3 regions of the Cobetia sp. AM6 genome follow, and region 2 is predicted to be linked to each of the others. Evidence: predicted binding sites of a transcription regulator. Region 2 holds the regulator's gene; each other region holds the start of a gene.

Region 1 (5,430 bases), 240 kb from region 2:
CAATCTGCTGTTCGGGCTCAGCATGCTGGAAGGGGCGCTGCTGACCGGCGCCATCACCTATGCGGTGCTGGTGATGCAGCGTTTCGGCTTCCGCATGATGGAAATGATCATCGGCGCGATGATACTGGCGGTCTCGGCGGGTTTCCTGCTCGAGATCATTCTCAGTCGTCCGCCGGTGGAGCCGATCATCTACGGTCTGCTGTCGCCGAACTTCCCGGATAGCCATGCCATCTTCCTGGCGGCGGGTATCCTCGGTGCCACCGTGATGCCCCACGTCATCTACCTGCATTCCGCACTGTCCCAGAATCGCATCCGAGTGCGTGACAGCGGTCAGCGCCGTCGCGTGATGGGCTACTACCGTCTGGATGTCATCATCGGCATGGCGCTGGCCGGCTTGATCAACATGGCGATGCTGGTGCTGGCCGCCAAGGTCTTCCACGGCAACGGCGAGACCGGCGTGGCCTCCATCACCGAGAGCTACAAGCTGCTGTCGCCGCTGATGGGGCAGGATGCGGCGAGTCTCATCTTCGGCTTCACGCTGCTGCTGGCGGGGCTGTCCTCCTCCATCGTCGGCACCCTGTCCGGTCAGGTGGTGATGCAGGGCTTCGTCAACTTCCGCATTCCGATGTGGCTGCGCCGCGTGATCACCATGGCGCCGGCCATCGCCATCATCCTGATGGAGCTGCCGGAGCAGCAGGTGCTGGTCGCAAGCCAGGTGGTACTCAGCTTCGGGATTCCCTTCGCGCTGGTGCCGCTGTTGATGTTCACCGCCAACCGCCGCCTGATGGGAGACCTGGTCAATCGTCACTGGGTGACGGCCATCGGGGTGCTGGTCGCGGCGATCATCATCCTGCTCAATGGCTATGTGCTGGTCGGCGAGCTGATGTAGGCCCCATGCTTTATGCCCCAGTTCCTATGCCCTTGTGAGAGGTAAAAGCCCTGCTGGTGGCAGGACCTCGCAACGCCCCGCTGTGTGCCTCATTCGTGAGCGCCCCGGCGGGGCGTTGCGCGTTGTGGGGCGGCAGGGCGCGCGCTCGCGCCAGACATGGCAGGCAGGGCGTGGCTGGCCAGCAGAATCGCCTGTACCCGGCTGGCGACCCCCAGCTTGTGCAGGATGGCGGAGACATGCGACTTGACGGTGGTCTCCGCCACGCCCAGCTGCCAGGCGATCATCTTGTTGGATTCGCCCAGCACCATGCGCTCCAGCACGCCGCGCTGCTTGGTGGTGAGGGTCTGCCAGCGCTGCGCGAATTCCGCCTCGCTGAGGCTCGGCGCGAGTTGAGGCGCTGGCGATGGCACTGGTGCTGAGGCCGATACTGAGGCTGAGGAGGAAGCCGCCTGGCTCGCCAGCGCCGGGCGCGGGGCGGCGCGCATCAGTCGAGCGGGCACATAGACCTCACCGGCCAGCATGCGCGCGAGCGCCTCGCGCAATACCTCCGCCGAGCTCGACTTGGAGAGATAGCCGACCGCGCCGAGTGCCAAGGCCTCCAGCACCGTCTCGCGCGCCTCGTGGGCGGAGAGAATCGCCACCGGCAGCCAGTCTGCCTCCTGGCGCAAGCGCATCAGGCCTTCCAGGCCGTGGCTGTCGGGCAGGTCGAGATCCAGCAGCAGCAGGTCGAGGCTATCGGCATGCGCGTCGATGAGGCTGAGCGTCTCGGCGAGACTGGCGGCCTGCAGCAGCTCGTAGGGCGGTGCCGGGGCGTCAGCGACGCTCAGACTCAGGGTACGACTGATGGCATCACGGAACAGCGGATGGTCATCCGCGATCAACAGACGGTACATGGAGGCTCCTGGCCGGTGGCGGGCGATATCCTGAGCATGGCTTTTCTTAACATGACGATCCTGATCATGACCTTGCTGATCATAGCTACCCTGAGCATAACGTCATGGCGTGGTGTCGTGCCTTGCGGCCTTCGCGGTATGGCGGCGTTCGTTTCTCCTTCCTTTTCTCCTCCCAAGGGATGAGACGGTCTCCGCCCATGGGGGCATGTCGCGATTGGCGTCGGTGGTCAAGACTGTGAGAGTCGCCTGATCAAGATGCTCTCGATAGAGCGGGTAGCGGGTCAGCGCCAACGGGGCCACTGCAGAAGGGCCAACACAGGCGTTTCGCTGACACGACAACGACTTCTCAGCAGCGACAACGACTTCTCAGCAACGATAACGACTGTGCAGCAATGACAACAACAGGCCGTCGATCACGAGCGCCACTCGTGAATCCGGCCAACAGGAGTTCGCCATGATCTACGCCTCCCCGGGCAGCGCCGATGCGCTGGTCACGTTCAAGGATATCTACGGCAACTATATCGGCGGTCGCTTCGTCGAGCCGGTGAAGGGTGAGTACTTCGACAATGTCAGCCCGGTGACGGGCGAGGCCTTCTGCCGTATCCCGCGTTCGAGTGCGGAGGATATCGACCTCGCGCTGGACGCCGCCCACAAGGCAGCCGCTGCCTGGGGCAAGACCTCGGTGCAGGAGCGCTCCAACATCCTGCTCAAGATCGCGGATCGCATCGAGCAGAACCTCGAGATGCTGGCCGTCGCCGAGACCTGGGACAACGGCAAGGCGGTGCGCGAGACGCTGAACGCCGATATTCCGCTGGCGGCGGACCACTTCCGTTACTTCGCCGGTTGCCTGCGCTCCCAGGAAGGCACCGCGGCGGATATCGACGCCAATACCGTCTCCTACCACTTCCATGAGCCGCTGGGCGTGGTCGGGCAGATCATCCCGTGGAACTTCCCGATTTTGATGGCGGCCTGGAAGCTCGGCCCGGCGCTGGCGGCCGGCAACTGCGTGGTGCTCAAGCCGGCGGAACAGACCCCGGCCTCGATTCTGGTGCTCGCGGAGCTGATCAATGACCTGCTGCCGGCGGGCGTGCTCAACATCGTCAACGGCTACGGGGCCGAGGCCGGTCAGGCGCTGGCCACCAGCAAGCGCATCGCCAAGATCGCCTTCACCGGCTCCACTCCCGTGGGCTCGCACATTCTCAAGTGCGCCGCCGACAGCATCATCCCCTCCACGGTGGAGCTGGGCGGCAAGTCGCCCAACATCTACTTCGCCGACATCATGAATGCCGAACCCGAATTCATCGACAAGGCCGCCGAAGGCCTGGTGCTGGCGTTCTTCAATCAGGGCGAGGTGTGCACCTGCCCGTCGCGTGCCCTGATCCAGGAAAGCATCTACGACGACTTCATGGCCCGAGTGATGGAGCGCGTGAAGACCATCAAGCGCGGCAACCCGCTGGACACCGACGTACAGGTCGGCGCCCAGGCCTCCCGCGAGCAGTTCGACAAGATCATGTCCTACATGGATGTCGCCCGCGAGGAAGGCGCCGAGGTGCTCACCGGCGGCAGCAGCGAGCAGCTGGAGAACGAGCTGGCCAACGGCTATTACATCCAGCCGACCCTGCTCAAGGGCAACAACTCGATGCGTGTCTTCCAGGAGGAGATCTTCGGGCCGGTGGTGGCCGTCACCACCTTCCGTGACGAGGCCGAGGCGCTGGCCATCGCCAATGACACCGAATTCGGTCTCGGCGCCGGCGTCTGGAGCCGCGACATGAACGTCGCCTTCCGCATGGGGCGCGGCATCCAGGCCGGTCGCGTGTGGACCAACTGCTACCACCAGTATCCCGCCCATGCCGCCTTCGGTGGCTACAAGAAATCCGGTGTCGGTCGCGAGACCCACAAGATGGCACTGGAGCACTACCAGCAGACCAAGAACCTGCTGGTCAGCTACGACATCAATCCGCTCGGCTTCTTCTAGGCCTGTCTGGCAGCGCCACCGCGACTGGTGGTGCTGCACGACTCCCGCGATTCTTGCTTGAGAAATGACATCGATGCCCGCGCCAGATCCGATTGCTTGATCTGGCGCAGGGCAGGGAGCGCTGCGTCTGGTTTCAATGGAGAGGCAAGCTTTGCACTGGTCTGAGTGCAGGCATAGGCGCTGGCACGGGCGCTGGCGCATGCAGGCGCCAGCCCACACTCTCCGGCGCAACTCTCCGCCGCAGCTCTGCTGGTTCGTCTGTCTTGAATGTCCGTCTTTCTTGAATGTTCGTCAGTCTTCAATGGATGAGGAGTACGTCATGGATAACAGCATGAAAGCCGCCGTGGTACGTGAATTCGGTGCACCGCTGGTGATCGAGGAGGTCGCGGTACCGCGACCGGGGCGTGGCGAGATTCTGGTCGAGGTCGCCGCCTCCGGGGTCTGTCATACCGACCTGCACGCCGCGCATGGCGACTGGCCGGTGAAACCCAATCCGCCGTTCATTCCCGGCCATGAAGGCGTCGGCACCATCGCGGCGGTGGGCGAGGGCGTCACCCACGTCAAGGAAGGCGACCGTGTCGGGGTGCCCTGGCTCTACTCGGCCTGCGGCCACTGCGAGCATTGCCTGGGCGGCTGGGAGACGCTGTGCGAGAGTCAGCAGAATACCGGCTACTCGGTGAATGGCGGCTTCGCCCAGTTCACGCTGGCGGACGCAGGCTACGTCGGCCGACTGCCGGACAGCGTGGGCTTCGTGGAGATCGCGCCGGTGCTGTGCGCCGGGGTCACGGTCTACAAGGGACTCAAGATGACCGACACCCGCCCCGGCCAGTGGGTGGTGATCTCGGGCATCGGTGGGCTGGGACATATGGCGGTGCAGTATGCGCGCGCCATGGGCCTGAACGTGGCGGCGGTGGATGTGGATGATGCCAAGCTGGAACTGGCCCGCCGTCTGGGCGCGACCGTGACCGTCAATGCCATGAAGGAAGACCCGGCGAGCGTCATCAAGCGCGAGATCGGCGGTGCGCATGGCGCGCTGGTGACGGCGGTGTCGCCCAAGGCCTTCGATCAGGCCCAGAACATGCTGCGCCGTGGCGGTACCCTGGTGCTCAACGGCCTGCCGCCGGGCGATTTCCCGCTGCCGATCTTCTCCACCGTGCTCAATGGCATCACGGTGCGTGGCTCCATCGTCGGCACGCGTCAGGACCTGCAGGAGGCGCTGGACTTCGCCGCGGAAGGCAAGGTCGCTGCCACCGTGCAGACCGGCAAGCTCGAGGACATCAACGACATCTTCGGACGCATGATCGACGGCAAGATCGAGGGGCGCATCGTGCTCGACATGAAGGCCTGAGGCGTTCGCTGGCCTGAATCCTCCCCACCGATGACAAGCCTGCTGGAAGCGGCAGGCTGCCAGACACGACAACGCCAGCCCGAGGGCTGGCGTTGTCGTGTCTGGCTTGGCCGTGCGAGTTGACTCTCACGCGGGCACTGCAAAGAGCTCTCTCTGACGAGCTCGGGCTTCTGCTTACACCGTGCCGAATTTCTCGTTCTCGCCCATGTCCGGGGTGTGGTCCTTGTCGAGGTTGGCGCGCGCCACCTCGTAGAGCTGATAGGCCTTGCTCTCCTTGGCCTTCCAGTGCTCGCCGGATTGCACCGAGATCTCCAGCAGGGTGACG
Region 2 (5,430 bases):
TGGTGCTGCTGGCGACATGGGGAGGTGCTCCGCTGCTGTTCGCGAGCGCCCTGCCGGCCTGGAGCCAGACGCTGGGCATGGCGATGGGCCTCCTGCTGCTGGCGCCGGGGCTGGCACTCAGCCTCAATGGCCTGATGACACTCAAGGAGGATTGGCACTCATTGCGCCGGGATCCGCTGATCTGCCTGCTGGCGGCAGCTCTGGTCAGTTATGCCCTGGCGGTTCTTGAATACAGCCTGCTGTCACTGCCGACCCTCAATGCCCTGACCTTCAGTGCCGCCAACAGTCTGTCGCCGGCAGCAAGCCTGGGAGTGGTCGCGACAGTCGCCATCGTGATGGCCTATCACCTGCTGCCCCCGATGCGCTCCCTCGCGCTGCTCAAGACTCACGCCCTGCTGGTCATCATCGGCACCCTGCTGTGCGTTGCCGCCAGCTGGGCGACCACGCTGCTTCAAGGCAGCATGTGGCATGTGCTGGCAAATGACGGCAGGCCGCTATACACCTTGAGCGAGGTGCTGGAAGCGGCCCGCATGCCGATGATGATCTCGCTGGGCGGGCTCGCCTGCTGGGCGCTCGGCTTGCTGCTGATGCTCCTCAATGTGACGCGCACCCTGGCTGATCAAAAGAGCGAACGCCAAGCCGCTCATGAGCGTCAGCGCCTGAGCTCCGGCTCGCACAAGGCATCATCAGAACCTGCCATGCACTCTGCGTCCCCCTCTACCACGCCCCCTGCCACATCCTCGGGAGGGCACTACGCATGAGACATGTCCTGCTCGAACGTCACGCCGGCCTGATGACGGCACTATGCCTGCTCACCATGAGCCTCGGCGCCCTCGCCCAGCTGGTGCCGCTCGGGGCTCACCCCAGCCTCGCCAGCGCACCCGAAGACCTCAAACCGCTGAGCGCCCTGGCGCTGGAGGGCCAGCGCATCTACCAACGCGAGGGCTGTCAGCAGTGCCACACACGCATGGTGCGCGATCTACCGGGCGACACGGCGCGCCACGGTGATGCGACGACCGCCCGAGAGCGCTATTACGACCGCCCTTCGCTGTGGGGCGTCGAGCGCTGGGGGACGGATTTGAGCAAGCTGCCTGCGCAGCATGACGATGCCTGGCAGCGCCTGCATCTGCATGACCCGCGCAGTCAGGTGCCGGGCTCAGCGATGCCCGCCTACCCGTGGCTGTTCGAGCGGGCATTGAGCGGTGAAGGCATCGCGGCACGCATGCGAGCCCTGCAAGGCCTGGGCGTGCCCTACGCGGAAGACGAGATTCTCGCCGCCCCCAATGACGTGCGTGGCACTGCCGAAATCACGGCGCTGCTCGCCTACCTGCAGCAGGCCGCCCCCGCGAGCGACATCGCCAGCCGTGGCCCATGACAGGACACCGCTCAGGAGACACGACATGAATCTGCTGGAGACAACTGGACTCCCCCTGTTCTGGAATCTCTGGGTGCTGGCCCTCACGCTGGGCAGCCTGGTGCTGTTCGCCATGCTGGCGCTGGGCAGCCTTTCGCGCGCTGCAAGCGCTGACAGCGACGAGCGCGAAGGCGATGGCCCCATGCAGGAACATCGCATCAACGGCGTACGTCAGCCTGGCACACCAGCACCACGTGCCTGGGGCATACTGGCACTGGCGACGCTGGCCGCCGCACTGATCCTGCTGCTCGGCGCAGCTGGCTGAGGCAGGTCGTCGCGGTATGGTCATGCGGGGCCAACCCGGCCTAAAGTTCACACACCTTGCAACGCCCATGGGTTGGGCAGGATAATGAATTAATAAAATCTAATATTATGGCGCCACGAAATTGCACTGCATTAGCCGATAAGCGCTCAGACTCTGGCCGCTCGATTCAATTCGGCTAGGCAGGGTAGCGGCGGGCGACAAGGCCCCGCCCCACCGTTGTTGCGCCCGAAAGACCCCTCCCGCTGCCCTGCCCCAGGGGTAGCGGTGACATTCCTCAGGAGAGTCACCATGACGGCCAATGCACAGGCATCACACCGCTTGCGCGCCCATGAAGCCCGCTGCCAGACCTGTTCGCTGAGTTCACTGTGCCTGCCACTGGCACTGAACATGGAAGATATCGACCAGTTTGACGCCATCATCCGCCGTCGCGCGCCACTCAGAAAAGGGGAAGTACTCTTCACCCAGGGCGATGCCTTCGATTGCGTCTTCACGGTGCGCTCCGGAAGTCTCAAGCAGATCACCAATGAAAACAGCGGCATGGAGCAGCTGACCGGCTTCTACCTGCCCAGCGAGCTGGCCGGGCTGGATGCCATCGACAGCAATTGCTATCCCGGCACTGCGGTGGCGCTGGAGACCACCACCGTCTGCGAGATTCCCTTCGACCGCCTCAATGCGCTCTCGGAGCAGATGCCGGAACTGAGAACCCAGCTGTTCAAGAGCCTGAGCAAGGAGTTGCACGAAGATCGCCGCATGATGATGCTGCTGTCGCGCAAGACAGCCGATGAGCGACTGGCGAGCTTCCTGGTCAACCTGTCACAGCGCTTCCGTCGTCGTGGCTATTCGCCGTACAGCTTCCGCCTGTCGATGGCACGCGCCGATATCGGCAACTATCTGGGGCTTGCCGTCGAAACCATCAGCCGTATCCTGACCCGCTTCCAGACCCAGGGGCTGGTCGACATTCGTGCCCGCGAGGTGCATATCCTGCATCTGGATGGCCTGATCGAACTGGCCGAAGGCGAGTGTCAGGGCGGTCGCTGATGACGCCTGCTGACAGCACATCACGCAGCGCGACACTGCGCTGATCAGCCGCCAGGGCGCCATTTTGGCACTACACAAGAAGAAGCCCGCCACGCAATGTGCGTGGCGGGCTTCTTCCTTCTGTCAGGCCAGTCGTCATGACAGTCCTGATAACCCTGACAGTTCTGGCAGCCCAGACAGTCCTGACAGCAGGCCTTGCCTCAGCCGCTCAAGCCTTGCTGGCAATCAGCGGTTCTCGAGGCGGTTATAGTCCAGCAGGCCCGCTTCGACAGGGCGATCAGCATAGTTGGTGCGCAGCACGCTGTCGGAAAACTCCCAGAAGCGCGGATCAGTCCGGCGCACCCCGATATCGGCCTGCAGGGCGCGATAGTCCTCTTCGGTCTCGAGTGCCGCCACCCGCTCTGCCAGCCCCGTCAGGGTGTCAGCCGTCAGACGCCAGAAGGCATTCGGGTAATCGCCCGCCACGCCACGCAAGACATCGAGAGTGTCTTGCTCAGGACGGCGATTTACCTCCTCATCGAACAGGCTGGTGATGTTGGCGTGGGCGGAATTGCGCAGCACGCTGTAAAGGCGCGGCGAGTCATCAGTGCCATCCTCCAGCGCAACGATCGTCACCTCCGGCATCAGGCTGGCCGAGACTCCCTGCACCGCAGCGAGGGCCTGCAGCTCATGTCGCACGTGCTCGTCCTCGACATTGCTCAGGCTGCGCTCATGGCCGAGTTCCGGCGCGAGGCGCTCCTGCATGCGCCGCATCAGACCAAGGCGAGCCTGGTTCGGGGATGACAGCTCCTGCGGTGTCCAGACGATGCCACTGGGTGCATCGAACTGCGGCGGCTTCTTGAACAGCAGCTCGACAAGCCCGGGGCTGACGTCGCGATACCAGCTGTCATGCACCGCCTGGCGCTCGCCCGCCGGCAACAGCACCAGCAGGTTGTTCTCGCCTTCCATGCGCAGGAAGTCCATGTACAGACGGGTGACCAGCTGATGGCCGAGATTGCCATAGACATCGAAGCCGGCGACCAGCAGATAGTGGATGCGCTCCAGCATCGGGTAATCGATGATCCAGCCCGTCTTGGGCACGCCACCGACCAACCCCTTCATCACCGCCGCATTGTCGAAGTGGCGATAGATGGTCAGGGCCGCGTTGGGATTGCGCCCCTGGCCGGGGCCGTCGGTCCAGCCGCTGCCGTCCCACAGCACTCGCTCATCCAGGCGCAGATCGCCATCGAGATAGGCCTGGGACATCAGGCGCTGCTTGGCCTTGAGGTAGGCGGTCTGCTTGCGCTCGAACTTGACCCAGGAGCTGATCGGCAACGCATTGCTGCTCTGCTCGGCGGGCAGGCTGAGATTCTTCCCTTCCTCGGCCAGGGTGCGTTCCACTTCCGGGTGGCTGAACATCTTCGGATCGGTGAAGCCGACCCAGAAGTGATCATTGATCACATCCACCGCGACCTGACCGCGACAGACCGGCCCCTTGATGAAGCCCATGATGGTGTTCTGCGACTCATCCAGCATGAAGCGATAGCGTGACTCGGCCGGGATGGCCTCGAAGGTCAGGAAAGGATTCGAGGCCGTCTTGAGGTCGTAATCCGGCAGGTCATCCACCGGGTAATCCGGTGTCAGGAACAGCGCCTGCCAGCGCTTGAAGCGAGCATCATCGAGCGCATAGGGCAGATGATTCTTGGCCAGGATCGTCGCGCGCTCCTGCCACAGACGGTAATAGACCCGCGGGCGTCCGGCGTCATCGTGGGGCAGGCTCGCGCGCTCATCGGCGGTGTAGGAGGCATAGGGTGCATCGTAGGGGCGGCGCGTGGAGATGCGCTTGATCGGCTCGCCCGGCGGGGTGCTGGAACGCACCAGCTTGAAGAAGATCGGCCGTCCATCCGCGCCCTTGATGTCCGGGAAATACACATGGCTCAGGAAGAGATGCTCGTAGATATAGCGATTCATCAGGCGCTGCTTGAGGCTGTCGCCGTTGAAGAAGCGCTCGGCCTGCTCGATGTGCGGCATCAGCGCCTGGGGCAGTGGTGCCGGACCGGTCATCGCGCCACCCTTGGCCAGCCAGTTCACCAGCGTGCGGTGCTCTTCATCGCTGACCTGTGGCAGGGCGTAGGGCATGCCCCAGTCAGGATGGTCTTCGGCGAACTTGTCGTAGCCCTCGACGGGGGCACACACCTGACTGCGATTGAGCGACAGGTCGAAGCGGTCTTCCGGCAGCAGGCCATCTTCCGTCACCGGCAGCGGCGCCTTGCGCTTCTGGCTGAGCGCACGGAACAGCACACTGCCCTCCAGATTGGCGGCCGGAGAGTCGAAGCGCTCATTGAGCACCGGCGAGAAGTCCATGCTGCGCCACTGTTCGGTGGTGTCCGCGTCCTCGAACATGCGCGTCAGATTGGCCGCCAGCAAGCGCGTGCCATCGTAGACCGGCGCCGGATTCATGCCGCGATCGATCCCGGCGGCCGATGACATCTTGAGCTGACAGGGAGCGTCGTAGCAGCCATGACAGACCACGCAGCGCGTCTCGATCACCGGCTTGACCTCATCCTCCCACTGGCGCCCGGCAAGACTGTCGTGTGACACCACCCGCTCACGCGGTGACGCGGGGCCGAAACGCTCATCGAGCTGATGAATCGCGACGGCACTGCAGCCCCCCAACAGTAGAACGAGCACGATGCTCCAGCGCCAGCGCGGTATGCGCCACAGGCGTCGAAGT
Region 3 (5,430 bases), 980 kb from region 2:
CCTTGAATTGGTGATTATCTGTATCTTGTGCCCCCTTGAGGGTTCGCGGCAAGCTGAAGGCTCATGTCGTGGTCCCGTCGGTGCACGTCCTGCACCTGCCTATGGGCCGACCGCTTGTCATTTCTCTCGCTGGAGTCTGCGTGATGTGGATGCCACTTTGCTTCGTGTTTCTGTTCGCCAGCGGCTTCATCGCCGCGCGCTTCGGCACCCTGGACGCTGAACCCTTCACCTTGCTGCTGGTGCGCAGCCTGCTGGTGCTGCCGGTGCTGGGGTTGATTCTATGGCTGCGCCGCAAGCCGCGTCAGTGGGGCCGGCGCAATGACCGTCTGGCGCAGATGGGCATTGGCATGCTGTTGCATGGCGCCTACCTGGGCGGCGTGTTCGCGGCGGTCAAGGCGGGGCTGCCGGCGGGCCTGACGGCGCTGCTGGTCAGCCTGCATCCACTGGTGACGGCGGCCTTGTCACTGCCGCTGTTCGGCGTGCGGCTGGGCGCCAAGCAGTGGGCGGGGCTTGGCTGTGGCGCCATCGGCGTCAGTCTGGTGCTGGGGGCAGGGCTTGCCAAGGATGGCGCGGGTACCCTGGAGTGGCCGCTGATCGGGCTCGTCTGGTGCCTGGTGGCGCTGATCGGCGTGTCCAGCTCGACGCTGTGGCAGAAGCGGGTCTCCGGGCGCATGGGGCTGGTCGAGGGGCTGATGTTCCAGTATCTCGGTGCGGGCGCGGTGTTCGTCGTCGCGGCGACCAGTGTCGGCAGCTTTGCCTTTGACCCCACGCCGCGTCTGCTGCTGACCATGGCCTGGCTGGTGATCGCCATCTCGGTCGGTGCCATCTGGCTGCTGATGCTGATGCTGGAGCGGGGCGAGGCCCATCAGGTCGCGCGCACCTTCTTCCTGGTGCCGCCGTGTGCCGCGCTGATGGCATGGTGGCTGTTCGATGAGCAGTGGACCGCGCTGATGGTGGCGGGCGCGGCACTGGTGGTGCTGGGGCTGGTGCTGGACCGCCCGCGTCCGGGCAAGGTGAGCAAGGCGCCGGCCGACGACGCCATGCCGCCTTCGCCTTCAACGCCCTCAACCTCAATAGCTTCAGCAACTTCCAAGGCCTCGGTAACGAACAGCGGGCAAGCCGCCCCGCGCTGAGGCGTGCCGAGCGCACAACTCACAACGCACAACGCACAACGCACAACGCCCCGCCGGCCCGAGATGGGCTGGCGGGGCGTTGTCGTTTCTGACCAGTCAGAAGCGCTAGCCAGGAAGTGGCTGATCAGAAGCGATAGCTGATCCCGGCCATGGTCACGATGGGGTCGATCTCGACCTTGTCGTTGACGCTGCCCGCCACGGTGACATCGGAATCGATATCCAGATACCAGGCGGCGACGTTGGCCGCCCAGTGCTCGTTGATCACCAGATCGACGCCGATCTGTGCGGCCGCGCCCCAGCTGTCATCCATCTCGAGCTTGGTGCCATCGTCGAGGGTTTCATCGGAGAAGTGGGTGTAGTTGACGCCCGCGCCGATGTACGGCTGAATGCGCGATTCACGTCCGCCAAGCGGGTAGTACTGCAGTGTCAGGGTCGGCGGCAGGTGATCGACGGAACCGGCTTTCTGGCCATTGAGCGAGATGTCGTGGTCGAAATCCTGCGCCGCCAGCAGCTCGATACCGAAGGTGTCGGTGAAGCGATAGCCGAGAGTGAAGGCAAAGGCGCTGTCATCATCGACATCCACGTCGGCACCGATGGCATCGATGCGACCGTTGTCACTCTTCGGCGAGACCTTGGCGACACCTGCACGCGTCCAGAACTGTCCGGCGCCGTAGTTGAGCGAGCTGAGAGAGTTGAGAGAGCTGTGAGAGCTGGCATTCAGCGAGTCGGCGGCCATGGCCGGTGTGGCGCCGAGAGTCGCGAGGCTGGTGAGGCCTGCCAGTGCCAGAATCTGCCACGGGCGTGCCGCAGAGCGCGGGCTGCGCGAAGTCAGGTGCGCGGGGAGGGAGGCTGAGCGAGAGACGACGTCGGACATGATGGCTCCTGAAGGATGGCGGGAAACAATGCCCTCATTCTAGGTAGCCGAATTTCGAGAAATTTGATCTGGGGCAAGAGTTTACGGGCGTTCTTGCTCGGTCAGGGACGTGGTTGATCCAGGTCAATTTCTGCGCCACGTCGCTGAAGATCGGCCATGTAGCCGTTGGCTGCCCACAACGAAAACGCCGCAGACCCGAAGGTCTGCGGCGTTTGTGTGTGATGCCCATCTGGCGCCTGGACGGCTCGGCGTTGCCGAGCTCCATCGCTGACGTTTTCATGACGCGGCATCACACGGCTTGCCAGGTACTCGCTGGAGGCATGTTCACGCCTCGTGCAAGGACTTAGAAGCGGTAGGTGACACCGGCACCGACAGTGACCGGGTCCAGCTCGGTGTCGTTCACGTCCTGTCCGGCGATCTTGGTATCGGCCTTGACGTCGGCGTAACGAGCGAAGCCGTTGACGGCCCAGGCTTCGGTGATCTTGAGGTCCACACCCAGCTCGGCAGCGGCGCCGTAGCTGTCGTCGATGTCCATGCTCTGGCCACCGGCAGACTCACCGGAGAAGTGGGTGTAGTTCAGGCCGACACCAGCGTACGGCTGGACGCGGGCTTCAGTACCGCCCAGCGGGTAGTACTGCAGCATCAGGTTGATCGGCATCTGATCGAAACCACCGGCGCTGTTTTCCCAGTCAGTGCTGAATTCTTCAGTGGACTGCAGGGCGATGGCCAGGTTGTCGTGGAACATGTAGCCCACGGAACCGGCGAAGCCAGACTCGTCCTTGGCGATCAGACCGTTGCCGTTGTTGCTCTTGCCGTCGACCTTGGCAACGCCACCGCGCAGGAAGGTATCACCCTTGCCATATGCCATGGCGGATTGTGCGCCCATTGCCATGGTGCCGGCGATAACAGTAGCGGTCAGGATCTTGATAGCTTTCATGTGTAGTTCTCCTTGAAGCTTGGCTTCGTGAGCTGCCTGTCAGCAGTGCCTCGCTACCCTACGGCTTGGGCCGTGTGCTCTGCGTGGCTGCGTCGATCAGGGGACGCTGCAAACTATAAAAAACAGCGTTCTGTTTGGCAAGCTTTTTTTAGAACGTTGTTTGAAAACTTATTAGGCGTCCTGTTAGCGGATGTTACCGATTATTTCAGGGAAGTTTAATGTCTCACGAGTGAGACTTGTGGTGACGCATTCGAGCGACATCCCCATTCATCCTCGCGCAAGGTGACCAAGACCTTGGTCGCATGCCGTGCGCGAGGTTAGTGTTCACTACGCAAAGGTCATTTCCGGCCTCTGCAGGCTCAGCGCCGCTTGCGTGCGGCGCGTGCTTCCAGCTCTTTCAGCCACTGACTGACCTCGGCGCTCTGCGCATCCGCATCGCGATAGACGGCAAGAAATTGTCGCCATTCATCGTGCTGCCAGCTCTTCAGGCGGCGCCACAGCACGTAGAGATCGCGCAGGCACTCGTGGCGGCGCAGCACGAAGCGGCGCGTCTTCTCGAGGTCGATGATGACGGCGTCCATCTGCCAGGTGCTGTTCGGCGACTCACTCGGCGGGCGACTGAGGAAGAGGTGCTTGGGGAACAGACAGCCATGCATCAGGCCAGCCTGATGAATCTCGCGAACGAGGCGGGCGCTGGCGGTGATGACCTGAGAGCGCATGCCGGCATCGAGTTCCGCCCAGCGTTCATGCCAGTGATCCAGATCATCGCGCCCGGCGAGATCGAAGGTGATCAGGATGGCGCGCCATTCCCGGCCAGCACGCCGCTCGCCGTACCAGCCGGCGTCCACTGCCGGTATTCCCAGCGCGTGATAGTGGCGGATGGCACGCCATTCGCGAGAGAAGGTCGGTTCGCCCAGCGGGCGCGCCAGGCTGCGGCCCAGGTGGTTGGTCTGGCGCTTGAGATAGAGGCGATGACTGTTGCCGTCCTCATCCTCGAGCGTCAGCAGCGAAACCGTCGAGACGCCGCCGCGTTCACGATTCGGCGCGTCGACGTCGTGGGCTGCCACTTGCCACAGGGCATCGAAGCTATTGAGGTCGTGCTGCTCCAGCAGGCGGGCGAGGCCGGCTTCGCAGTAATCGCCGTGGCCGCGCGGCGCCGTGGCGCTGGGGCTGGTGGTGGCGGTGTGACCAGCAGAGGGATGAATGGGGGAGCGATGCGTCATGTCAGGTAGGAATCACGGTCTCGGGTGATAGGCGGTAAGCGTTCACTGGCAATCCTTGGCGGTGAGCGCTGCGATGACTGGCCATGATAGTTAGCCTGCTGGGGAAGTGACAGGCCTGCGGCACAAAACTCTCCTTCCCAGCGCGTCAATGGCGCGGGGCCGTGATGGCTTGCTGCGCGGCGACTGGCGGCGCTTGGGTGCGCCAGTCGGTCGCAGCGTGGTGCAACGTCGCAGTGTGGTCGATGGTCGCAGCGCGCGCAGGGGTGCGCAGAGTCAGCGTTGAGATGGCGCCAGGCCAGCGAGGCCCGCCGCTCCAGCATCCATGCGGCTTGCAGCGGAGTTGTCCAGTGACAGCAGGCACTTGGCGGAGGTAGCGGGTGCGACATGCGCCCGGTGAGTGCGACAACCTGACATCTGGAGACTGGCGCGGGAGGGTAGACAATGCCGACCAAGGTCTTGGTGCCACGGTGCCATTGCCTGTGTGCTTGCCGGCGAGAGTCGGCCTGATGTGTCCGTCCGACGTCGGTGGCAAGCGCATGCAGGGACGGCAGCCTGACCGTCCGCCTTATCGCAAAGGGGTTAAGACATGATCTCCGATACCGTCGTGGAGCTGTCGCGGTTCCAGTTCGGCATGACCGCGCTCTACCACTTCCTGTTCGTACCATTGACCATCGGCATGGCTTTCCTGCTGGCCATCATGGAATCCCTGTATGTCATGACCGGCAAGCAGGTCTACCAGGACATGACCAGGTTCTGGGGCAAGCTGTTCGGTATCAACTTCGCTCTTGGCGTGGCCACTGGCCTGACGATGGAATTCCAGTTCGGCACCAACTGGGCCTACTACTCGCATTACGTCGGCGACATCTTCGGTGCGCCGCTGGCCATCGAGGGCCTGGTGGCCTTCTTCCTCGAGTCCACCTTCGTCGGCCTGTTCTTCTTCGGCTGGGACCGCCTGACCAAGCGTCAGCACCTGATGGTGACCTGGCTTGTGGCCTTCGGCTCCAACTTCTCGGCGCTGTGGATCCTGATCGCCAACGGCTGGATGCAGAATCCGGTCGGTGCGGCCTTCAATTTCGAGACCATGCGCATGGAGCTGACCAGCTTCGCGGATGTCATCTTCAACCCGGTCGCCCAGGCCAAGTTCGTGCATACCGTGTCGGCAGGCTATGTGACCGGCGCCATGTTCGTGCTCGGCATCAGCGCCTTCTACCTGCTCAAGGGGCGTGACCTGGGCTTTGCCAAGCGCAGCTTCGCCATCGCCGC

Evidence for each region. Region 2 encodes FNR, which switches genes on or off when oxygen is low (the NO sensors DNR and NnrR bind a similar motif). Its sites were predicted from a motif close to TTGATNTANATCAA; they were not measured.
Region 1: the regulator FNR is predicted to act here: its motif matches at 3,854-3,867, upstream of adhP (alcohol dehydrogenase AdhP).
Region 3: the regulator FNR is predicted to act here: its motif matches at 2,121-2,134, upstream of CLAM6_RS05665 (OmpW family outer membrane protein).

The regions. Positions count from the first base shown of each region.
Region 1 covers NZ_AP021868.1:582,681-588,110, forward strand. The annotation lists gene CLAM6_RS02535 (Nramp family divalent metal transporter) at 1-889, shown strand, start outside; gene CLAM6_RS02540 (response regulator) at 979-1,782, opposite strand; gene exaC (acetaldehyde dehydrogenase ExaC) at 2,237-3,757, shown strand; gene adhP (alcohol dehydrogenase AdhP) at 4,077-5,105, shown strand; gene CLAM6_RS02555 (pyridoxamine 5'-phosphate oxidase family protein) at 5,280-5,430, opposite strand, start outside.
Region 2 covers NZ_AP021868.1:344,110-349,539, reverse strand. The annotation lists gene CLAM6_RS01605 (cbb3-type cytochrome c oxidase subunit I) at 1-761, shown strand, start outside; gene CLAM6_RS01600 (cbb3-type cytochrome c oxidase subunit II) at 758-1,375, shown strand; gene CLAM6_RS01595 (hypothetical protein) at 1,401-1,679, shown strand; gene fnr (fumarate/nitrate reduction transcriptional regulator Fnr) at 1,968-2,717, shown strand; gene CLAM6_RS01585 (fatty acid cis/trans isomerase) at 2,943-5,430, opposite strand, start outside.
Region 3 covers NZ_AP021868.1:1,324,254-1,329,683, forward strand. The annotation lists gene CLAM6_RS05660 (DMT family transporter) at 144-1,133, shown strand; gene CLAM6_RS05665 (OmpW family outer membrane protein) at 1,258-1,869, opposite strand; gene CLAM6_RS05670 (OmpW/AlkL family protein) at 2,351-2,944, opposite strand; gene CLAM6_RS05675 (lipopolysaccharide kinase InaA family protein) at 3,304-4,167, opposite strand; gene CLAM6_RS05680 (cytochrome ubiquinol oxidase subunit I) at 4,754-5,430, shown strand, end outside.